4 regions of the Shewanella sp. 492 genome follow, and region 3 is predicted to be linked to each of the others. Evidence: predicted binding sites of a transcription regulator. Region 3 holds the regulator's gene; each other region holds the start of a gene.
What was found. Region 3 encodes LexA, which represses DNA repair genes until DNA is damaged. Its sites were predicted from a motif close to TACTGTATNNNNATACAGTA; they were not measured.

Region 1 (6,184 bases), 1.9 Mb from region 3:
TGTTGTAACGCTTTTCTAACACGTCAACAATTTCATCCCACGTTTTACCAGTAAGTTTAAGATTGAGGGCATCATATTTTACCCGTTGACGCCAAAGCTCATTAAGCTCTGCTTCATCTTTGGGCCAAGCAGCTTCTTCTCTATCATACTGATAGTTGTCACCAGGAACATTAAAGTCAATTTCGGTATCAAGCAGGGCTAACGCATAGGCAAAACGGTCATAACGACGTTGCTGCACCAGATCAAACATCTTATAGGCGGCAGTCAAGTCACCACTTTTGAGCATGTCGTCAAATTCTGTAGCGTAGACCTTAAAGCTATCGACATCACTTTGTAATAACACATTACGACGGTAGTCGAGTTGCTTTAAATAGCGGTCGAACACCTGCGCAGCAAACGCATCATCAAAATCGAAACGATGATAGTGATTACGCGCATAGGTGTCCGCCACTCGCTTACTCGCCACTTTATGTTGTGGCTCTTGATTCAGAGAGGGCAACTCGCTTGATGGAATTGTAGGCGTCAATGCCCAAGCCGAGAATCCTACAAAAATGCTGGCAATTGAAGCTACCAGAGTTAGTTTTCGCATCAACAAGTTACTCCTTTTACAATGAAACAGTTATAGCAGGATATGTTCAACCTTCACTTTGATGGTTAATCCTGAATCTAACTGCACTTGTATATCTTCTTTTTTGATGTCAAGTACGACACCTGATACTGGCGATTTACCTAGTTTGACATTGACACGTTGATTTGGTTTCAACTCGCCTAATACCGCAGGTGTTAAATTTTGTACTGCAACTTCTGGTTTAGCGACTTTAACCGCAGTGGGTTTACGCTTAGGCGCAGGCTTTTTAAATGGCTTCTTTTCAGCCTTAGGCTGATTATTGTCGCCCTTACTCGCTGCGGCTTTGGCTAGACGTTTAGCCTTGGCTTTTTCCTGACTTTCTTTCAGTGTAGCTTGTGCATGATCGATATGCTCTTGCTCTAGCTCACCACATTCATTGCCGTCAAGGTCGACACGCTGTGCCCCAACTTTGATGCCTTTAAGATAGCGCCAGCTACTAGTATAGCGACGTAAGGCAATTCTCAATTGAGTTTTACTGACTTTAGAATCATCAGCTAACCTTTCAGCCAAGTCCTGAAACAATCCAATTTTAAGCGGTTTAGTTTCACCTTCAGCAATAAAGCACAAAGGAAATGTTTCATATAAATACGCCAGAATAGCGTTGGTGTCGGTCAACTTTTCTGTTGATTCCATCATTACTTCCACAGTTTAAAAAGGGGACTATCACCTCACCCAACTTAATGTTGGCGGGCGTGTCGTTCATATTTGTTAGGGGCGGTTAACGGGCATTATCTCACCTAGTGTAGCTACACCCGTTAGCGTTACGTCCAACATACCTTATCAATTACACTTAACAAACGCCAAGTATTCATTTCAAGTAATGAAATGTCACCCAGCATTTTGATATTCGTTAAGCCGCCTATTATAAGCTTGCTAGCTATGAATGCGACCATCAATTGTGCAAAATTGGTGTTAGTTTAAGCAAATAAAGCTTTTTCCAGACTTTTTACTACTAATTCAAGGCCGTTTTCGTCGGCTTGATCAAATCTAGATATTGATGGGCTATCGATATCAAGCACAGCAATCACTTGACCATCGCGCCTTAATGGAATGACGATTTCAGAATTACTCGCCGAATCACAGGCGATATGGCCCGCAAACTGGTGAACATCAGCCACGCGTTGTGTGGTATTGCTTTGCGCTGCTGTGCCACAAACCCCCCTCCCCATAGGAATGCGGGTACAGGCAACCTTGCCTTGAAACGGGCCTAAAATCAGTTGTTCGCCTTCAACAAGATAAAATCCCGCCCAATTGATATCGTCAAGGTTGTCATTGATCAATGCGGAAAAGTTAGCCATGGCTGCGATAAGGTTATCTTCGCCACTGAATAATGCTTCGGTTTGGCGAGCTAAAGTGTCATAACACACGGATGTCATAGGGTTTCCTAATAAATTATGCTGTTGCTTCGGTTTTTTTACTGGCTTTTTTTACTGCTGCAGGTTTCGTCACCGCACCGCCCTTTAATAAGCCCATCAGTTGATCTTTGTTTTCGGCTAAATAGAAACTGAGCTTCTCAATCGCATCATCATCGAGTCCTAGCTGAGCCTGTTCGATAAAAGGAAGTAGATTATCTGCGATATCGAGCATCTTATCAAAGGCGTCAGCCTCCTTTTTAGATGTGAATGTCATCTTCTCAACCCCTTCTCTGACTACGACAAATTTCGTTATAACTGCCATGCCTGCCCTCACACTGTTTTTATATACAGTTGTAGAATCTCATAAATACAAGTTGTTATGCAAGTGTTCAAATTTATCTGATAGAATCTTGTTCTATTATTTCGTTAGCAATAGTGATGTTGTCTTATCACAATTGCTAAACGCTTGCAGCGTACAACAGCTTTTTGGATCTGAAGAAATTAGGGGCAACCACCATGTTATTTGCTCCCAAACGATAGGAATACCCATCATTACTTCCGATAGAAACGTGTTAGATAAGAGCATTATCCTATGCCGCTCCTGTGACCTCATCGTCAGCAAGCGGGCGCTTCCTATTGGGGTAAGAGCCCTTTGCCCTCGTTGCCATAGTAATTTGTACGACACCCCCTATTGCTCTATCAACGGTATGCTCGCCTTATGTATTACCGCCTTGGTACTGTATTTCCCCGCCAATATATTCCCTGTATTAGAGCTGCATTTTTTGGGCAGCGTGCGTACCACGACAGTGGTAGAAGGAGCGATGTCGGTGATATCTCAAGGCTACTGGGTAGTGGGGATCGCGGTTATGATCGCCGCGGTTATCGCTCCTGGTTTACTTATCCTATCAGTGTTGGCACAAATTTTAATCGTTAAATATCAAATAAAAAAGTCATTTTTTCGTAATATTTATAAACAACTACTGCGCTGGCATAGCCTGTTGACAGAGCTAACAATGCTAGAGATATACATGATCAGTATCTTTGTTTCCGTGTTTCAACTCTCCGACTACACCGACCTCTATTTTGGTATAGGGACATTCTGCTTCAGTATTTTATTCATTGTGGTTATTTTCTTGCAGCGTGAATATGATATCGAGCATATGTGGAACCAGCTCAATGACTAACTCTCATCGCAACTCGCAAGGACAAGCTGCAGGGATCACCAGTTGTCCTACTTGTGCAAAACTTTGCCGAATTGAAGATACCTATTGCCAACGCTGTGGTCAGTACGTACAGAGTCGAGACTACGCCAGCATCCAAAAAAGCTGGGCGCTGTTGCTCACCGCCGCCATTTTGTTAGTGCCAGCCAACTTATACCCAATCACCATTATGACTAGCCAAGGCCAAGTCAGGCGTGACACCATCTTTAGCGGTATTAATCATTTAATCCATTTAGACTTATGGCCTATTGCCATCATTTTATTTACCGCCAGTATTCTCGTACCTATGCTGAAAATTATCGGTTTAGCGACCTATCTGCTCGCCATAAGTCATCGTTTACCAATTTCAAAAAAAAGATTAATGGCAGGCTTTCATATCATTGAATGGATTGGTCGCTGGTCGATGTTAGATCTGTTTGTCATATCAATAACGGCGGCTTTGGTTAATATGGGGCAAATATTTGATGCCAAACCTGCACCGGCTGCTACGGCGTTTGCCTTAGTCGTCTTATTGACACAGCTGGCAGCAAAAGTATTAGACACCCGTTTACTCTGGGACCGATTGGAAGCGAAAGATGACAAAAATTGAAACACCTAAAGTGGTAAAGAAGAAGTTATTTTCGCCGATTTGGCTGTTACCTATCATCGCACTAGCGCTGGGCGCTTGGCTGGGCGTTAAGAGTATCCGAGAATCGGGTATCGATGTGCGTATCCATTTTCCAAGTGCCACTGGTATCGATGTCGGTAAAACCTTAGTGCGTTATCAAGGTTTGACCGTCGGTAAAGTGGTCGACATTAGTATCGATGATGCTCTGCAAGGGGTGAATGTCGATCTATTAATGGATTATCGCTCCACTCCATTTTTAAAAGACAACACCAAATTTTGGCTGGTCACGCCTAAAGCCTCAATTACCGGTGTTGAAGGACTCGATGCGCTTTTTTCCGGTAACTATATTGCCATTCAACCTGGAAATGGTAATGAACGCCGAAAGTTTATCGCCGAAGATCAGGCTCCACCAGTTGCCCCAGGCTCCGACGGGTTAATGGTGCAATTAAGCAGCCCAACCTTAGGCTCACTCGATATCGGCTCGCTAATCTTTTATCGTCAAATCCCTGTCGGTAAAATTTTCAGTTACCGTTTAGTCAATGATAACCGCATTTTATTTAATGCATACATACAGAAACAGTACACACATTTAGTAAAACAAAACTCGCAATTTTGGAATGTCTCAGGCTTAGCAGTCGATGCGTCACTGGCGGGAATCAAAGTAAAAACAGAGAGTCTGTCAGCCATTTTAGCCGGTGGCGTTAGCTTTTCCTCCGATCCCAACGGTCTGCAAGCCGAACCAAATCAACACTATACCATTTTTGATGATAAAGATGCTGCCATTCGCGGCGTAGGCTTCTCACTGCAAGCCAGCGATGCAGATACTATTCAATCGGGTGCAAGCATTGTATTTCGAGGCATAGAGATAGGCCGTGTGACCCACACGCATTTAAGTGACTCTGGAGTCATTTTCGATGCGACTTTCGATAGCGATTATGCTCATCTGTTGAGTGGCACGGCGCAATTTTGGGTCGAAGGCGCCGATATCTCCACGGCAGGTATCAAGCATGCTACGCGCCTACTCACAGGTAGCGTGATCAATTTCATGCCCGGCACCGGAGAGCCTTTAGCACAGTACCCTCTGCTAGATAGTGCTCCGCCCTTACATAATCAACCTTTTACGTTGACATTAACGGCCAGTGAGAATCCCGGCATAGACGTCGGCGCGCAGGTACGCTTTAAACAGTTACCCATTGGCAGTGTTAGCGACGTTCGCTTTAAGCCAGATTATAGCGGCGTCGAGTATTCAATAGACATATGGCCAGAATATCAAAAGCTTATTTCATCTGGTAGCTACTTCATTCCTGAGTCAGCATTAGCTATTGATGCCTCTATCGAGGGTGTAACGGTAAATACCCGCGACTTAGCCACACTCACCCAAGGGGCGATCAGCTTAATTCAAGGCAAATCTACTACTCCAGTAAAACAGCACAGCACCTTAATGTTATTTAGCTCACAGAAGCAGGCCCAGCAGATCATCAGCCAAGGGGATCAGCGACGCATCACCCTGATGAGCCCTGATGGCGCCGATTTAAGTGCGACATCACCACTCTACTTTAAAAAGATGCAAATTGGCCAAGTGCTCGATGTCGCTTGGCAAGCACAAAGTAATAATTTTGCCATCACCCTTGGGGTTGATAAGCAATTTGATTCACTGTTAACCCCTAAAACCGTGTTTTGGCGTAACAACGCTTTGACAGTCGATGCTAGCTTACGCGGAATCAATGTTGAGATCGCGCCCTTGAGTGGCGCCATCAAAGGCAGCGTTAGCTTAGGCTTACTCGAGGGCGATGATGCCGTTAATAACCAGCACTTATACGGGTCTAAGGCGCTTGCCCTAGCCAAGGCAACCCCCATTACACTTAGCTTTCCCGCCACAACGAAGTTAGCGGCTAAAGCGCCTATTCGCTATTTAGGTCATCAGGTGGGTGAGATCGAGCAAGTTAAACTCAATGACGACCTCGGTACAGTCAGTGTTGATGCGTACCTTTATGGGGATTATGCCAAGGCATTTACTCGCCAAGATGCGCAATATTTTTTAATCGATGCACAAATTTCGTTATCTGGCATTCAGGCGGCCGAAACCCTACTCACTGGCCCCTATGTGGCCGTACTTCCGGGTAATAGCCAGCAGTTAAGCAAACACTTTACCGGTCTGACTGAAACCCCGGTGCATGTAGATGATGGCTCGTTGCAATTAACCCTCATTGACAGCGATTTAGGCTCAATTAAAGTAGGCAGTCCCATCATCTTTCGCGGCATTAAGATAGGCGAGATAGCCCATTACCAATTATCGGTAAATGGCACTCAGGTGCAGATGCAGGTACAAATAGATGCGCGCTATCAACATCTAGTCAATCAAAGCAGTCAATTT
Region 2 (6,184 bases), 970 kb from region 3:
TCTATGGATGTGATCGATGAGTAATAAACCAGGGTTCTTCAAACGATTAAAAGCATTAGAGCTTGAGCAAAAAAAATTGTTTGCTATCGCGCTGTGCCAGCGCATGTATCCCAACTACCAGCTATTTAGTGAAGTGTGTGAATTTGGCGATCCACAGGTATTAGACACAGTGCTAAACCTGTTATGGCAGTCAATGTATGATAAAAAGCTGAAACTCAACATCGACATCTATCTTGAGCGACTCGATCTCAATACCCCAGAGCCAAGTGACTTTGACGCCTACGGTGTCTATCCCGCTATGGACGCCGCAGTGGCATTAACCTCACTATTGAGCGCACTGCAAAGTAAGGTGGAAGACGATATCATCAACATCAGCAAACTCTCTTCGAGCACGGTCGCCAATTATATTGAAGCCACTATCGAAGATGAGATGGATGAAGCCACTTTAGATGACTTTATTTTCAACCACCCCGTAATGGTTGAAGAAAAAGAGCTGCAGGCATCATTACTCGATCTCATCGAGCAAAACCCTAAAATCAGCGCCGACTTTGTCAAAGGCCTCCGTAAAGAAATTATCGAAGCAGGCGTATCTAACATTGGCATTTCAGTCGCTTAACTGCAGATGAAGAAGCTCATCTACCAAGGTTATCTATTAACCAACCGCGATGGCTTAACCGACTCTTGGATACTCACCATAGGGGAGCAACGCCGCAGTGGCTCCTTATTTGAATTACGGCGTCAGATACACTTCTATCAAGAACTGGGCGTGCTGCCAGCGGTCAACGCCCACGCGGCAAAGACAGAAGCAAGCCCACTATCTCGCTCAACTAAAAGCCCTTCTCAGTCACCTGATATCCGCCGCTCCAATAAACGCAATTAGCCCAGTTAGTTAAGTTAATATTGCCCATTAACGGCACCATATGCAGTCAAGTGGCTTTACGTTAATTCGCATTAGACCTTAGCTCAATAGCGGGCACCGACGTAAACATGCTAGGGTCGGCTTATCTTTGGGGTATATTTGGGTTTAATCATTATGATGTTGAGCCCTAGTACTGAAACACTGGCACTGAGACACCAAAGAGAGATAACGGCGTAAACTGAGCCAGCCCATGTCACAATCTAACGGATAAAAACAGCCTGAGAGGGAAAGCTCCTTAGTTTTACCACCAGCACAATTTATGGATAAATTTGTCGTATGCTACCTATCTTATCACCTCTGTTTATCGTCTTCGGCATCATGCTATCTGGCTTCATAGCCCAAAAAGCTCGGATTTTGCCCCAAGAGACAGATAACGTACTCAACCAGTACGTCTATTACATCGCCTTTCCGGCTATCATGCTGATTGTGTTAGCCGAAACCCCAATTGAACAGATCACCGATTGGGGCTTTATTGCCGGTTATAGCTTAGCGATGACCATTATCTATTTATTGACCATGGGGATATCGCTGTGGCGCGATAAAAAGCGCGATCTCGCGGCGATTCGAGCGCTTAACACCACCTTTGGCAACACCTCGTTTATCGGGATCCCGTTAATGATGATGTTGTACCCCAACAACCAGTTGGCACTGGCCGCCGCCGCTATTGCTAGCCTACTCTCGGTGACCGTATTTGCTATCGTATTGGCCCAACTCGCGCTGTATCAAGGGAAAACCGATAACGCCCTTAAGACTGTAAGCTTGGCATTACTGCAAAACCCTATCATCATCGGCAGCTTAATTGGTGTCGCCATTTCAGCGGCCAATATTACCCTTTATGCCCCTATTAGCGGCATCATCCGCCAATTTGGCATGACCTCTAGCCCCTGCGCCCTGTTTGCCATTGGCATGGTGTTGTGCAAAGCCAACCAACAGCAGGGCCGCAACGCCCCGCGCAAGCTTTCTACCGGCGCCGAACTCACCCTGCTCAACCTATTAAAATTACTATTACAACCTCTGCTTGCCTACCTACTGTGTAAAGCCTTTGGCGTTAACGGCCCACTGCTTAAGATGGCGGTACTCCTCGCGGCGCTGCCCACCGCAGCTAGCGTCTACCTGTTGGCGCACCGCTTTCAAACTAATGCCACCGTCAGCGCGCAAAATATCAGCCTAGGGATAGTACTGAGCTTTGCGGTACTGCCACTACTTGACCATTTGCTGTAGCGCTGCCATAACCTTAAATTCAACAAAATTCGCGAACAAAAAGCACACAGGTATTTACTGTATAAAAAATCAGTATATACTGTGCATTAATACAGTACTTTGTAAAAGGATGTCATTATGCTTTGCCAGCTCAGCATCAATAACTTTGCCATTGTTCGTTTTTTAGAGCTCGACTTCAAAGCCGGTATGACCAGTATCACAGGTGAAACCGGTGCCGGAAAATCTATCGCTATCGACGCCCTAGGCCTGTGTCTGGGTAATCGCGCCGAAGCCAGTACCGTTAGACCCGGCGCAGATAAAGCCGAGGTCAGCGCCCGCTTTTCTCTGCTCGATATTCCCTTGGCAAAGCGCTGGCTCGAAGATAACGACCTTGATCTTGATGATGAATGCATACTCAGGCGCACCATCAACAGTGACGGCCGCTCACGCGCCTACATTAATGGCAATCCAGTACCGCTTAGTCAACTTCGCGCACTTGGACAATTACTGATCGGCATCCACGGACAACACGCCCATCACGCCATGTTAAAGAGCGAGCATCAACTGACACTGCTCGACAGCTATGCTAACCACCGCATGCTGCTCGACAGCGTCAGTGCGAGCTATCAACGCTACAAACTGATTGAAAAAGAGCTTAAACAGCTACAACAGTCGCAACATGAGCGCATCGCCCGTAAGCAACTGCTGCAATACCAAGTTGAGGAGCTTAATGACTTTGATTTAGGCGAGCACGAATTTGACGAGATAGAAGCCGAGCATAAAAAACTCGCTAACGGCACCGCCTTAGTGCAAGCCTGCCAACACACCCTCTTCCTATTGCAAGACAACGAGCAAGGTGCGGTAGAATCGGTGCTCAACTTAGCCATAGATCAAGCTCAAGAGCTTGAGGGCTATGACACCGCCCTTAACAGCATTGGCAATATGCTCAATGACGCCTTAATCCAAGTGCAAGAGAGCAGCAGCGAGCTGCAACGCTACCTCGATGGATTAGAGCTCGACCCAGATCACTTTGCTTACCTTGAACAGCGCCTCTCTAAAATCATGCAGTTGGCGCGCAAGCATCACGTAAGTGCCAAAGATCTTTATCAGCACCATCAAGCCTTAAATCAAGAGCTAAGCAGCTTAGACTCAGACGAAGAGAAGCTTGACGAAATCGCTGAGCAGCTGCAAAGCTGCAAGCTAGGCTTCATTGCTCATGCTAAAAAGCTCAGCCAAAGCCGGAGCCGTTATGCCAAAGAACTTGACAAGCAGGTGACCCAATCGATTCATGAACTCAGCATGCCTAAGGGTAAATTTGTTATCGATATCCGCTTTAACGAAGCGATCATGTCGCCCAACGGTTGTGACACCATCGAGTTTCAAGTCACCACTAACCCAGGGCAGCCACTGCAACCTATCTCGAAAGTCGCATCAGGCGGGGAACTGTCACGTATCGGCCTTGGCATTCAGGTGATCACGGCGAAAAAGGTCGCCACACCAACGCTTATTTTCGATGAGGTGGATGTGGGCATCTCGGGGCCAACTGCTGCTGTGGTGGGAAAAATGCTACGCTCACTGGGTGAATCGACTCAAGTGCTATGTGTAACCCACCTGCCCCAAGTCGCCGGAAATGGTCATCAACACATGTTTGTGAATAAGCAAAGTAAAGCCGGACAAACCGAGACCTCTATGGTACCGCTGGATAAAACCCAACGCATCGAGGAGCTCGCCCGCTTACTTGGCGGCGATACCATTACCAGTAACACCCTAGCCAACGCCAAAGAACTACTCAGAGGTTAAAGACTGGCAACACCTAAAGCGAAGGAAATACCTTCGCTTTTTGATATCGGTGTTTCACTATTTAAACTCACTCATCCCATTGTACTTAATGAGCGAATTGCGCTCTCCATAACTCCTAGCAAGAAAAAACAAAACCATATAAGTCACGACTCGGCCGAAGTCTTAAGCAGCATTTAATTGATTCACTGCGACACCAAGCTTTCAAAATAACGAGTTCATACAAACTCTTGCGATCGCAAAAAATGGGCGTATAATCCCTCGGAATTTTTCAAAACAGAGAGCAACAATGAACCAGACAGTTAAGCACAACTTGACTCATTATCGTCGAGAAGCGGCGTTGGTTTTATGTTTCTGTTTTTCGATTTCAAAAAAAAGCCTCCTTGCTTAAGGGGGCTTTTTTTTGTCTGCTTTTTGCGTAGAGCCGGCAAGTTTAAACGACTATCTGCCCGAGGCTATTCGATGCTCATCTCGAATGTCAGTGGCAGAAAAAGTTTAAAACCATTTGTATCCGTTATCTATTTATAGGGAAGAGAAGCCATGGCGAACTCGTTGTTTCAAAAACATATCATCTCCATTCCGGAATTAAACCGAAATGAACTTGAACTCATCGTTGAAACTGCTGGAAGATTAAAAGCAGAGCCAAATCCAGAACTATTAAAAAATAAAGTCGTGGCGTGCTGTTTTTTTGAACCCTCAACACGTACTCGCCTCTCTTTTGAAACCGCAGTACAACGCCTAGGCGGCACTGTGATTGGCTTTGATAACGGTGGCAACACCTCGCTGGCCAAAAAAGGCGAGACACTAGCAGACTCAGTGCAGGTGATCTCATCTTATGTCGATGCATTTGTAATGCGTCACCCACAAGAGGGCGCAGCCCGTCTGGCCTCAGAGTTCTCTAACGGCGTACCGATTGTGAACGGTGGTGACGGTGCCAACCAACACCCAACACAAACTTTATTGGATCTCTTCTCTATTTTTGAAACTCAAGGGCGATTAGATAACTTAAATATCGCCTTCGTTGGCGATCTAAAATATGGTCGCACCGTCCACTCCCTGACCCAAGCACTGTCTAAGTTTAATAACATTAACTTCTTCTTTGTGGCTCCCGAAATTTTAGCCATGCCAGATTACATTTGTGAAGAGTTAGACCAAGCAGGGATCAGTTACAGCCTGCATGCCACTATGGAAGAGGTGATCCCTGAGCTTGATGTACTGTACATGACCCGAGTTCAAAAAGAGCGTTTCGATGAATCAGAGTACGCGCACATGAAAGCCGCTTATATTCTAAATTCAGCCATGCTAGCGGACGCACGCGACAACCTAAAGGTATTGCATCCATTGCCACGTGTTGACGAAATCACTGTCGATGTCGATAAAACCAAGCACGCTTATTACTTCCAGCAAGCGCAAAACGGGGTTTACGCCCGTGAAGCACTGCTGGCATTAGTACTGAACGAACAACTTTAAGCAGGAGATAATCACCATGACCAAGGAAACGCAACAAGTTGAAGCCATAAAGAATGGCTCTGTTATCGACCATATTCCTGCCAATGTGGGGATTAAAGTGCTTAAGCTGTTTCAGATGCATAAAACCAATCAACGTGTCACGATTGGTCTTAATCTGCCTTCCTCTGCTTTGGGCGCTAAAGATCTGATTAAAATTGAAAATGTTTTTATCAGCCCAGATCAGGCGAATCAATTAGCCCTGTATGCCCCTAACGCTACGGTTAATCAGATTGAAAATTATGAAGTGGTAAAAAAACTGACCCTGTCGTTACCAGAGCGGATCAACGCCATTTTTAAGTGCCCAAATACCAACTGTATCACCCATAATGAGCCGGTAGACAGCAGCTTTAGTGTCAGCGCTAAAAAGCAAGATGTACAACTCAAATGTAAATACTGCGAGAAGGTGTTCTCACGTGAAATAGTGACCGAGCGTCACTAAGCCGCCACTTTTTCAGCCACTCACAACTAACAAGCCTGTTCAACATTGAGCAGGCTTTCCCCTTGTACTGGTAATCAGTCATGTGCGCACTAATAAAACTCTTCTCAATCAATAGCGCACATCACCTGGGCATAACGTTTCGGATTAAAGTTGATGCAAATGACCATGGTAATTAACACCATCACCAGATGCATCATCCAGCCATAGCCAAAATCACCACTCCACTGCAATAACTGCGCAAACATCAGCGGAAAGGCGGCGGCAATCAAAAAGCCGCCACCTTGCATTAATGCGGCGAGCGCCCCAGCACTGTTAACCGC
Region 3 (6,184 bases):
CGACATAACCCTTGTCGGTAATGTTGTAGAGAGTATAGGAAAGTGTCAGCGTCGATATCGTGTCTGGTAGATCGGGATCGACATAGAAAATTAGCGGTAATGCAGCACTACCTTGCGCCGCTAACAGCTGCTGATTAAAGCAGAAACACTCGGTTTTATTAAAGTAGGCTGCCCCCTGCCCAGGTGAAACCGAGGGAATGGCTTGGCCTACGGTGGTCGCGAGCGCTAGGCTCTTAGCGTTAAAGTTGGTGCGTACAAGCTCACCAGGGTGAACCTGCATACGTTTGACTTCGGGCGTAAATTCCCATGGCATATCCTGTTGTATGTTAGCCATAAATTCGACGGTTATCACTCGCGACGTATCTATGGTCATTGGCTTGTAAGTCGACGCTGTCGATTGTGTTTTACCGTTAATCCCCAATTGTTCACACAGCACGTCGTATAACGGCACCAAGGCAAATCCAAAGCCAAACATGCCTATGGCACCAGTCATTAGCCAGATGATCAGCTTACGATTTGATGTTGCCGGGGGCTGAGACATCTTATTTCACCTCGGGAGGAGTCGAGAATGAGTGATAAGGAGCCGGGCTTGGCAGCGTCCACTCTAACCCCTCAGCACCATCCCAAGGTTTAGCTGGTGCTTTTTCACCGCCCTTGATGCACTTAATCACTAAGGCGAGAAAGATAAACTGCGATAGCCCGAAAGCGAAGCCGCCAATAGAGACAATTTGGTTAACATCAGCAAATTGAATTGCATAATCAGGAATTCGACGCGGCATTCCCGCGAGTCCTAAAAAGTGCATAGGGAAAAACAACACGTTAACTGAGATAACCGAACACCAAAAATGCAGTTTACCCAGCTTCTCGTCATACATATGTCCAGTCCATTTAGGTAGCCAATAATAGGCGGCGGCCATAATGGAGAAGATGGCCCCTGTGACCAATACATAATGGAAGTGAGCCACCACGAAATAGGTATCGTGATACTGGAAATCCACCGGAGTAATGGCTAGCATCAACCCCGAAAATCCGCCTATGGTGAACAGTATGATAAAGGCGATGGCAAACAACATAGGTGTTTCAAAACTGAGTGATCCGCGCCACATGGTGGCGACCCAATTAAAGACCTTAACCCCAGTTGGCACCGCGATGAGCATAGTACAATACATAAAAAACAGCTCAGCAAATACTGGCATGCCGGTGGTAAACATATGGTGTGCCCAAACCAAGAAGGATAAAATCGCAATACTGGCAGTGGCATAAACCATAGAGGAGTAACCAAAGAGACGTTTGCGACTAAAGGCGGGCACAATAGCCGATATGATACCAAATGAAGGTAAGATCATAATGTAGACTTCAGGGTGGCCGAAGAACCAGAAAATATGTTGGAACATCACAGGATCGCCGCCACCTGCTGCATCAAAGAAGCTGGTGCCAAAATATTTATCCGTCAGTACCATAGTGACCACCCCAGCAAGCACAGGCATGACGGCGATCAACAAGAAAGCGGTGATTAACCAGGTCCACACAAATAGCGGTAATTTCATCCAGCTCATGCCGGGGGCGCGCATATTCACAATCGTCACCACCACGTTGATGGCTCCCATGATGGAGCTGATCCCCATAATATGGATCGAAAATACAAACAGTGCCGTGCTATCGGGGCTATAAGTGGTGGATAGCGGAGCATAGAATGTCCAACCAAAGTTGGGCCCACCACCTTCCATAAAGAGTGAGCTTAATAATATGGTAAAGGCGAAGGGTAAAATCCAAAAGCTCCAGTTATTCATCCGTGGTAGCGCCATATCGGGCGCGCCAATCATCATGGGTATTAGCCAGTTTGCAAGCCCTGTAAAGGCGGGCATGACGGCACCAAACACCATGATCAAGCCGTGCACTGTGGTCATTTGATTAAAAAAGTTGGGCTCGACTAATTGTAATCCAGGCTGAAACAGTTCGGCTCGGATCACCATGGCCATGGCACCGCCAGTAAGAAACATAATAAAGCTGAACCATAGGTATAAGGTGCCGATATCTTTATGATTAGTGGTAAATAGCCAACGTTTTATGCCGGTTGGGTGAGCTTCGTGGTGTTCGTTAGACTCTTCAATATGAGCGGCATCCATATTGGCTTCGCGCGTTGTTGTATTCATCATGCCTCCCTATTGACCATGTTGACTAACGTCAGCGGCTTGGACGATATCACCGACATCATTGCCCCAAGCGTTACGCTCATATGTCACCACAGCCGCTATCTCCTGTGGTGTTAGCTGTCCAGCGAAGGCTTGCATTGCGGTGCCCGCCTTACCATTAACCACAATATCGATATGTGCTGTGACTGGGCCGGTGGCAATGGCGCTGGCTTTTAATCCGGGGAACACTCCTGGAAGTCCCATGCCATTTGGCTGGTGGCAGGCGGCGCAGCGTGCCATGTATATCTGCTCACCTTGGGTCATCAGTTCATCCATAGATAAGGTTTGCGATAACGAGGCTTCGGTTGCGGCGGCGGCGATTGTGGCTTGGTTTTTTTGCTCATCGATCCAGAGAGCAAAATCGGCCTCAGACAACACTTCAACCACTATGGGCATAAAGCCATGGTCCTTACCGCATAGTTCAGCACATTGGCCGCGGTACGTGCCGGGTTTATCCACGCGGGTCCAAGCTTCATTGATGAAACCGGGGTTAGCATCTTTTTTTACCGCAAAGGCTGGCACCCACCAAGAATGGATCACATCATCTGACGTCATCAAGAAACGCACTTTTTTATTAACGGGAAGCACTAGAGGTTTGTCGACTTCTAATAGATAGTTTTCGCCCTTCGTTTCACTGCCTTCAATTTGTGCTCTTGGGGTAGCGAGTAAACTGTAGTATTCGATATCGTGATCAAAATAACTGTAATGCCATTTCCACTGAGAACCTGTAACCTTGATGGTGATATCCGCATCGCTAGGGTCTTCCATGGCGATAAGAGTTTTAGTGGCAGGGATCGCCATCAGGATCAAGATGACAAAAGGGACGATAGTCCAAGCGATTTCGACTTTAGTGCTTTCATGAAAATTGGCAGCCACCGCACCTTTGGAGCGACGATGGTTAATGATGGAATAGATCATCACCCCAAACACTATGATGCCGATAGCGCAACAGATATAAAGAATGGTCATGTGAAGGCTAAAAACCTTGCCACTGATCTCAGTTACCCCTGGTGTCATATTAAGGGGCATATCGGCTGCGAATATGGGTGGGGCTAGTAATAACCCGAGCAAGCTATACCACAGATGCTTCACTAGACTTCTCCTCTGTCAATTGCGAAGGCAACTACAAAGAAAAGTTACACAGTATGTCTCGGCTCTATGCAAACTTTTCAGTTCCCAAAAAAGCAACGATGACTTCACAGTGCGCTGGTGGTATTGCTGTTGTTATTGCTGGTGGTTACCACGCTTGCACTTACGGCTGACTATATCAGGCTAATTTCCGCTTTATTGGACGCAGTGAGAGATCTACACTCGTTGGCCAATGAAACAGACCACTAAATTGTTCGGATATAACAAATAATCGTTGATATCTATTACTAACTTAATCGCTGTTTAAATATTGATCAAGATCACTTTTTTTTAATTTTTTTAAAACAGCAACAAAAAAGCCCCTCGCGGGGCTTAAGTATGGAAAGTTTGAACTGTAATGCTAGTGCAGTGAACTAAATAATGATGCTTGTTGATAGCCCAGATCTTGCTCTGTCAGGGCTGTTACAGGTAAGTGACTATTATCATCTTCAATCACAACACCTAGAGCCTGGGTACTTTTGGCGACCAATTGTAAGCGGCGGCAATCGCGAGCATCGAGTGCTTGGGTCCAACTGATCACCGCACTGGATGTACCACTAGTAAGCGCTTTTTCCATCGCCCACAGTGCTTCAACTTCATCTTTGGTGTGCACTAATAAGATTCTATCCATGCGTACCCCCGCATCGGCGAGCATCTGCTTATAGCCAATATTCGGTGGGCTAATCAGTACGACCCACTGGCCTTGTTGGCTTAATCTTGCTAATTGCGGTGTTAGCGCTTGCAACTCATGCTTACCTTGGGTACGACTCGATAATGTCGCAATGGTACTGTGCTGAGTTGGTTTGTGTTGCTTATTCATATCGACCCAAAGGCCGGGATGTCGCGGGGCATTACCCATTAGATTATTCATTGCCAATCTCCGTTGCGGATAACACCTACGGCCAGCCCTTCGATGCTAAGGCTTTGGGTAGATAGGTCGACGACTATCGGTGAATATTCTTCATTTTCGGCGTGAAGATATACAGTATTACCTTTCTTTTCAAAGCGCTTTACTGTGACATCATCTTCGACGCGAGCTACGACAACCTGCCCATTACTGGCTTGCTCCACCTTATGCACCGCAAGTAGATCGCCTTCGAGAATACCAATATTTTTCATGCTATCGCCGCGGACTCTTAAGAGAAAATCAGCGCTTGGGCGAAACATCGCTGGGTCAACTTTGTAGTGTTGCTCAACATGTTCTTGGGCCAAAATGGGTTCACCGGCAGCGACTTGTCCAATCAGTGGTAAACCAAGATCTTCGCTATCATCTTCTTGAGTTAGCTTAATACCTCGCGAGGTCCCAGGCATTATTTCGATGCAGCCTTTTTTGGCTAAGGCTTTTAAGTGCTCTTCGGCCGCATTGGCGCTTTTAAAGCCTAGGCGACGAGCAATTTCAGCTCGGGTAGGCGGCATGCCTGTATCGGCAATATTGCGTTTAATTAATTCTAATATTTCAGCTTGTCTAGGGGTTAATGGTCTCATTACAGATCCTGTCTTTTCATACAGTAACTGTTAGTGTATACAGTATTTAAAGTAGCGCAAGGATTAAGCATATTTTTGTCGGCAATGTGGTGGGATTTGCTTAAAACTGAAAATAAGGTCGCAGATTTATTTTTATTGCAATCTGACTTTTTTAATTTAAATCAATGTTATGAATTTAATTTTACGGAAAGGATTCATTGAGTGTCGCTGAGTGGCGCGATTGCTCTCTTATCTGTTGAGACGATTTCAGTGCCAAGTTCGGGCGGTGAAACAAATAAGCAGGCTATAGGGTTTGGTTGCACCATGCACCTGCATTTATCCTTATCTTATGTCATTGAGCGAGGAGCTATTATGGCTTACTGGCGATAAGATCATCTAACAGGTGGTGGTAATCATGGATTGCGGGAAAGTCGGTAAATATTTTATGGGGCTTTTTACTATCAGGATTGCTTATGCCAAGCAAATACCCAACTCCAGCTTGTTTGGCGGCATGTAAGATAGCTTCGCTGTCATCGATAAATAAACACCGACTGGGTTGCAATTGATATTGGTTAAATAAGCTAGACCAAAATTGAGGGTGCTCTTTAGCAAAACCTGTTTCATGGCTGGAGATCATATGGTCTAACCCTTGCGCGAGCTCTGTGTGTTCTAGTTTGAGAGCTAGGCTTTGAGGATGGGCATTGGTCACTAATATTCTGGTTTTATGCTTTTGAGTCAATGCGCGTAGAAATGGCATGCTGTCTTGGCGTAACTGTATCCTGTCGGCCAATGTGCGTTGCAGCTGCACAATATCCAGTTGCAGTTGTTGCTGCCAGTAGTCGAGGCAATACCAATCCAAGGTGCCAACCACTTGGTCGTAGGCTTGTTCTACCAAGACATTAGCTTCATTTAGAGAGATGTTTCTGCTGTGACTTAAGGTTTGCGGCACTAGCTTGAGCCAAAAATGGCTATCAAAGTGTAAATCTAGCAGTGTGCCATCCATATCAAGCAGTACAGTATCGATTTTATCCCAAGGAAACATAAGGTCAGTAAAAAAATTCTATCGTGAGAGTTGTGGATTAGGCCCATCATAGTAAGATTGAACTGTGATGCAAACGTCATTTTATCAGGGACATTCATGTCGGACCAAAAGCCACAGATATTACATACACAAGTTGTTGCCCAGAGTCGGTTATTTCAAATTGAACAAGTGCACCTGAAATTTTCTAATCAGGTCGAGCGCCAGTATGAACGTATGAAAGGTAATAATCGTGGTGCCGTAATGGTGGTCCCTGTGTTGGGTGAGCAACTGCTGCTGGGCAGAGAGTACGCCGCAGGAACCCACAGCTATGAACTGGGCTTTCCCAAAGGGCTGGTTGATCCGGGAGAGACGCCTGAGC
Region 4 (6,184 bases), 1.9 Mb from region 3:
GGCAGTCTAATTATACGCTTGTATGCCTTATTAGTCAGAGGTTACAACGAAGGTTATTCAAACTTATAAAATAAACATGACCTTACTTTTTCGATTCAGTTTGAGGATCTTATTGTTCCACACAGAGTAATGAATAACTATTTGAGCGGGCAGGGTATTACCCACTTAAATGACATCCACGCAAATATTCTTGTAGAGTTACATATTGTTTATACGTAAACCTTCTCATTACGGCTAAAAATGTTGATTCAATAAAATTTAATAAAACAAATCTGCTTAAACTCATAGCGGTAAACATTTTCTGTACTGTTCATCACCTTTAATTCATTTACTTGAATCTGCTATGCATCTGAACTTGATGCTTATTATAAGAAAAGTTTACACCATATTTAACCAATATTTTAATGCCGATAATGATACTTATCGGCATTAAAGGTCAATGTGAAAAGGGGTTGTGTTCACAACTATTATTCCGTTATTCCGTGACTTTCTCAACCTATTTTGTAGGCTTTAATTATTAACATTAGTGTCATCATTAATAAAATACATTACCGATCATCTTTAATGTTAGCTTGTAAGGCATCAACCTGAAAAGTATGAAATAGTGGTTATCACTACATCAGTGAAACCTTGTAATTGATTCAACGGTCACACTTTAAATCGTAAGGTAAGCTTATTTATGGCTTATTTTAATGCTTTCTAAACTCAGCTTATTTGCGTGTCATAGTCAAACGATAACTCTCATTAATCGCTCAACACTGTGAGTGTTAACGTCATTGACTAGCTATATCGGTATAAAAAGGTTTAATAGCTTAAAATTCAGGCGGCGCTACGCGCATAAAACAAATCAATGCGGGTCTACCTAGGCTAGATTTCACGTAGCGACGCGTTGAAAATGTGTCCTGGCACTCAGTTGAGTGCCAACCGATTAACGTTCACTACAGTGTTGAGGGCAACAAATGCTGTTAAACGAAATTGATTAGAGGTGCTTTAGGCATTGCATACGTTCATAACTAGTCTGCGGTATTCAACAAATGTGACCTCAGCGGATAACTACCGAGCAGTGATTCAGTTAATGATTCATGGTACCAGACGATTATCAGTAGCATTGCTCTATCTAAATGGGTCTATCTAAACGCTCAATACTCAATGTTACGTTGCTTGACAGTCTAAAGCGATAAAAAGCAGTTTCATTCTAGGACGTTATAGGACGCTACGATAATTATGTCTGGACGATGTTGATGTACATAAAAGCGCTAGCTATCGACCCATGATTCAAGGCATTGGTAATTAATCACCTTAATTGGAATGAGAGGAGTCTGAAATTGAGTGAAGCTTTCCACATCCGCACACCTGATTTAACATAATATACATTGTGCGCAGCTATGTGTGTGAGGATATAGAAGTGCCACTAATGATACTTATCGGCATTGGCGCGTCATTTCTCCTGCGCTCGTCGGCATTGCTTGTCATGCCTTAACGATGTCTAGATGGTTCGTCTGCTGTGACAATTTTCTGATAATTAGTCCAAAACATTTAAACTCAAGGCTGCCAAAGTTATTGACGGGGAAATTTAAACTATCGACTGGATACTCAATGGTTGGATATATATTTCGACACTACGGATGTCCGTAGTCATATTGCTAGAATATATCAACATTTTATCTGCGGTACTGAGTGCCATTTGGTGGTGTATTGTGGTGTGAGTAAGTCACGGCGCATTATCCATTTGGGTTGAATACCTTGAGCGGCAAGAAATACTGCATCGGTTCCATAACGTTGATTAATACCATCTAAGGTTTGCATGAGGGGTAAATTGGCTTTTGAGACAGTAAATAAATCGAGCTGACAGTATTTGTCACTGGTTAAATCAAGCAACCCTATGCCAATTTTGTAATACCGCACCCCTTCCCTAAATAACTTATGTGCCGCTTGGGTCATGGCTTTGGTTAGCTCAACGCTGCAATTGGTGGCACAAGGCAACTCGACTAAGGTTTTAAAGCCAGTGGTTTTAAATCCTGTGGGTTGGTCGTCGTAGGGAGAGTTATTGGCAAATAGCAGCATGGTTTGACAACATAAGCCTTGCTTACGCGCTTTTGCTGCAGCAATGGCAACATGTTTACTTAAGGCTTGTAATAACGATGGCTTATCGCAAATGCGTTGCCCCATACTTCTGGTGGAGAAGATCTGCTGCTTATCAGCTCGCGCTTCATCCCACACTTTACATACCTGGCCGTTGAGTTCTCGCACGGTGCGCTCAACCTCGATACCAAATTGTTTACGGGCGGCACCTGGTGGCATAGTGGCAAGTTCGTATGCGGTGGTTATTTTCATTAATTGCAGCCGTTTACTTAGCCGCCGTCCAATTCCCCATACATCACTCACTGCCAATTGCGTTAAAATGGCCACCCGTTCCTGCTCGCTATCGATAACACAAACTCCTTGATAGCCTTCAATTTTCTTTGCGGCATGATTAGCGATTTTCGCCAATGTCATGGTTTCGCCCATACCAACACAAACCGGTAAACGGGTTTCTTTCCAAACGGTACGGCGGATGAGTTGGCCTTGGGTTCGTAGGCATGGAATTGCCGGATAACTCTTTTTAAAGGAGAGAAATGATTCATCAATCGAATACACATGCTGCTCAGGAGCAAAACGGCCAATGATATTCATCATTTTATTGGATAAATCAGCATACAACTCATAGTTGGACGAGCAGGCAATGACCCCACGCTGATCACACAAGGATTTCACTTTAAAATAAGGCACAAATTTTTGAATGCCGGCTTCTTGTGCCTGTCGATTTGCGGCAACAATACACCCATCGTTATTACTTAATACGACGATAGGTTTACCGCGCCAATCGGGACGAAAAACTTGCTCGGCACTGCAATAAAATGCGTTGGCATCGATTAAGGCAAACATAAAAACACCACCTTAATGATCCACCAGTAGTGGGCTTTGACGGTGACAGCGAATCGATCGAGTGACAACGCCTTCGATATTAAAAATATCGTGGTCGTGAATGCTAAGAGGTTGATAGTGTTGGTTAGATGACAGTAATAAACGTCGCTGGGTGTCGATGATTTTACAGACAAACTCACCATTAAAGTTGGCCACTATGACATCGCCACTGCGGGCGCATTCATGGCGGTCAACAATAATCACATCACCATCAAAAATGCCGACGCCTTGCATTGAATCCCCCTGTGCCAACCCGATGAAAGTCGCGTTGGGATGTACTACCAGTAGTTCATCTAAACTTAAGCCTAATTGGCAATACTCAGCCGCAGGGCTTTCGAATCCAGTAATACCAGCACTGGCTGGAAAAGGAATAACACGCATAGATAAGACCCAACAAAATACACTGTATATAAATACAGTGTATTTTAGCAGCCAGGTACAAAGGCGCAAGTTTATTTATCAGCGGGGTTAGCTTTGACAACGAGTAATGTCATTCAGCAGGCTAATAAGTTATGCATGAGTTGTGTGTGGCGTGAAGATGACACTATTTTTAGTATGAAAAATAATCAAACAAACCAATTTGTTAATAATATGGCCTTAATTGAGTAAATGACTGCTGTCATTTGTGTGACCGCTGTTTACACTGAAGTTAATATTTTCATATGAGATAGTTAGCGTATGCCAATCTCCCCTCTTACCAGTGCCAAACTTTACCTACCATCCCTGCTAAGCAGTTTAGATGCCAAAGTAAAATCGACTAAAAGCCTTAACCCGTTAGATAAAATCGTTGGCCAAGAGCGGGCCCAAAGTGCCGTTGAGTTTGCCATGTCGATGCAGGACAAAGGCTACAATATTTACGCCATCGGCCGTAATGGTTTGGGTAAGCGGACGATGGTAATGCGCTATTTAGACCGCTATGATCCTGGTTTGCATCATCCGCTTTATGACTGGTGTTATGTGGTTAATTTTGCTGACGCTCGCACACCCAAGGTGCTGCAACTGCCTCAGGGTAAAGGCGCCCAATTTAAAAAAGATATTGAAGAGTTGATGAAACGGCTTGTCAAAGCCCTACCCTTGGCATTCGATAACGAGATTTACTATACCCGGGCAGACAAATTAAAAGCACAGCTTGCCAGTAAACAAGAAGCGGCATTAAATAAGATCACTAAAGAGGCCGCGGCTAAACACATCAGCCTAAGTATTACCGCTCAGGGCGGCTATGAATTACTCGCCATGAATGGTGATGAGCCCCACTCTGAAGCCACATTTGCGGCATTAAGTCATAAACAGCAACAGACGCTTGAAAATAACATCAGTGAAATAGAATCAAAACTGCGTGAAGTGGTGCGTAAATTTACTGCTTGGGAAGAGCGTTATAGCGATCAACAACAAAAGCATGACGAACAAGTGGCCCAAGATGTCTTAGTGCATTTAATGGACCCGTTAAAGCTAAGCTATGCTGACTATCCCGTGATTAAAACCCACCTGCATGATATGCATAAGGATATTATCGATAATCTGGATATTTTCTTAGAGCAAAATGAAGAACAGGTTGCGCTTGCTTATGCGTCGATGCAGAAAAAAATGCCCCGCCGATATCAAGTGAATGTATTGGTTAATCAAGCCGATAAAACCATGCCTATCGTGGTGGAAGAGAGCCCTAATTATCATAATATTTTTGGTTACATCGAAAATGCGACCTTTAAAGGCACTATTTTTTCTGATTTCTCTTTGATCCGCCCAGGCAGTCTACATCGCGCCAATGGCGGGGTGTTGATGATCGATGCCATCAAGGTATTAGAGCAGCCCTATGTGTGGGATGGATTAAAGCGCGCACTGCGGTCACGCCAGTTAAGCTTAAGCTCGCTCGAACGAGAGGTAACCTTGTCGGGGACCATTTCGCTGGATCCCGAGCCAGTGCCGCTTAATGTCAAAATTATCCTCTTTGGCGATTATCAAACCTACCAGTTATTACAACATTACGATCCTGAGTTTAAAGAGCTATTTAGAGTGACCGCCGATTTTGAAGACGAAATGCCTCGCACCGCACAATCTGAGGCGCTTTACGCCCAATTTATCTCCAGTATTGTCAGTGGTAATAAGATGCTGCATTGCGATCGAGGGGCTATAAAACGGGTTATTGAGTTTAGTGCGCGTCAGGCCGACTCAAAGTATAAATTATCCCTACATTCAGCCGACATTGCTAACCTATTACGTGAAGCTAATTACGTGGCAAAATCCAGCAACGCTAATATGATAAGGGTGAGCCATGTAGAGCAAGCTCTTTATAATCATGAGCTTAGAGTGTGCCGTTTAAAAGATAATGTGATGCAAAGTTTTGTCGATGGCACCACTCTAATCGACACGGCTAATAAGGTTGTCGGTCAGATAAATGCGTTATCGGTTATTGCCACCTCGGATCATCAATTTGGGGTGCCTAATCGTATAACGGCCACCACAGCTTATGGTGAAGGTGCGGTATTTGATATTGAACGCAAGGTGGATCTTGGTGGCAGTATTCACTCAAAAGGGGTGATGATCTTAACCGCATACTTGGCAACCTTGTTTGGCCAAACCGATAAAATCCCCCTGTCGACTCACCTCACCTTCGAGCAAAATTACGGTGGCGTCGATGGCGACAGCGCATCGATGGCCGAGTTATGTGCTATTTTATCGGCGTTTTCGGCCCTGCCATTAAGACAAGATATTGCGATAACAGGCTCGATGAATCAATTTGGCCATGCTCAGCCTATCGGTGGCGTTAATGAAAAAATCGAAGGCTTCTTTGATGTTTGTACCATAAAAGGACGCAGCGATAGCCAAGGGGTGATTATTCCACAGGCCAACGTACAAAATTTAATGTTACGCGATGACATCGTCGCTGCGGTTAAGCAAGGCCGTTTCTCCATTTGGGCGATTAATCATGTTTCAGAAGCCATTGAATTACTCACAGGCATAGCTTGCGGCGAGCGGGACTTTGAGTTTGAAGATTATCCGCCGCAGACAGTGTTAGGTATAGCGGATAAACGCCTGCAAAAATTACGACAGCATGCGAAGCAACAAGCCAAAAAAGCCGACTAAGCCATAGGCCTTAACACGCGCCACAAAAAAAGCCGGCAACTGCCGGCTTTTTTACAACTGATTATCAATACAAGCTATCAATATAAGGGAGTGGCTTTATGCTAGCGCATCTTGTAATGGCGGAACTACCTGCTTTTTA

Region 1: AC5YBX_RS10135 (YebG family protein) is a predicted target of LexA. The motif match lies at 2,317-2,336, and genes of this name have one in related genera.
Region 2: recN (DNA repair protein RecN) is a predicted target of LexA. The motif match lies at 2,218-2,237, and genes of this name have one in related genera.
Region 4: AC5YBX_RS09115 (LexA family protein) is a predicted target of LexA. The motif match lies at 3,366-3,385, and genes of this name have one in related genera.

What each region holds. Positions count from the first base shown of each region.
Region 1 covers NZ_CM181702.1:2,251,450-2,257,633, forward strand. The annotation lists gene prc (carboxy terminal-processing peptidase) at 1-589, opposite strand, end outside; gene proQ (RNA chaperone ProQ) at 620-1,261, opposite strand; gene AC5YBX_RS10130 (GAF domain-containing protein) at 1,546-2,004, opposite strand; gene AC5YBX_RS10135 (YebG family protein) at 2,021-2,305, opposite strand; gene AC5YBX_RS10140 (paraquat-inducible protein A) at 2,553-3,167, shown strand; gene AC5YBX_RS10145 (paraquat-inducible protein A) at 3,160-3,792, shown strand; gene AC5YBX_RS10150 (PqiB family protein) at 3,779-6,184, shown strand, end outside.
Region 2 covers NZ_CM181702.1:1,079,221-1,085,404, reverse strand. The annotation lists gene barA (two-component sensor histidine kinase BarA) at 1-24, shown strand, start outside; gene AC5YBX_RS04810 (YjaG family protein) at 17-616, shown strand; gene AC5YBX_RS04805 (DUF3319 domain-containing protein) at 623-880, shown strand; gene AC5YBX_RS04800 (AEC family transporter) at 1,196-2,140, shown strand; gene recN (DNA repair protein RecN) at 2,258-3,919, shown strand; gene pyrB (aspartate carbamoyltransferase) at 4,457-5,386, shown strand; gene pyrI (aspartate carbamoyltransferase regulatory subunit) at 5,403-5,864, shown strand; gene AC5YBX_RS04780 (MFS transporter) at 5,969-6,184, opposite strand, start outside.
Region 3 covers NZ_CM181702.1:106,693-112,876, forward strand. The annotation lists gene AC5YBX_RS00490 (cytochrome c oxidase assembly protein) at 1-541, opposite strand, end outside; gene ctaD (cytochrome c oxidase subunit I) at 543-2,153, opposite strand; partial or broken gene coxB (cytochrome c oxidase subunit II) at 2,172-3,284, opposite strand; gene AC5YBX_RS00505 (cell division inhibitor SulA) at 3,682-4,191, opposite strand; gene lexA (transcriptional repressor LexA) at 4,188-4,805, opposite strand; gene yrfG (GMP/IMP nucleotidase) at 5,155-5,826, opposite strand; gene nudE (ADP compounds hydrolase NudE) at 5,923-6,184, shown strand, end outside.
Region 4 covers NZ_CM181702.1:2,022,386-2,028,569, forward strand. The annotation lists gene AC5YBX_RS09110 (Y-family DNA polymerase) at 1,654-2,925, opposite strand; gene AC5YBX_RS09115 (LexA family protein) at 2,938-3,345, opposite strand; gene AC5YBX_RS09120 (Lon protease family protein) at 3,643-6,045, shown strand; gene AC5YBX_RS09125 (manganese-dependent inorganic pyrophosphatase) at 6,142-6,184, opposite strand, start outside.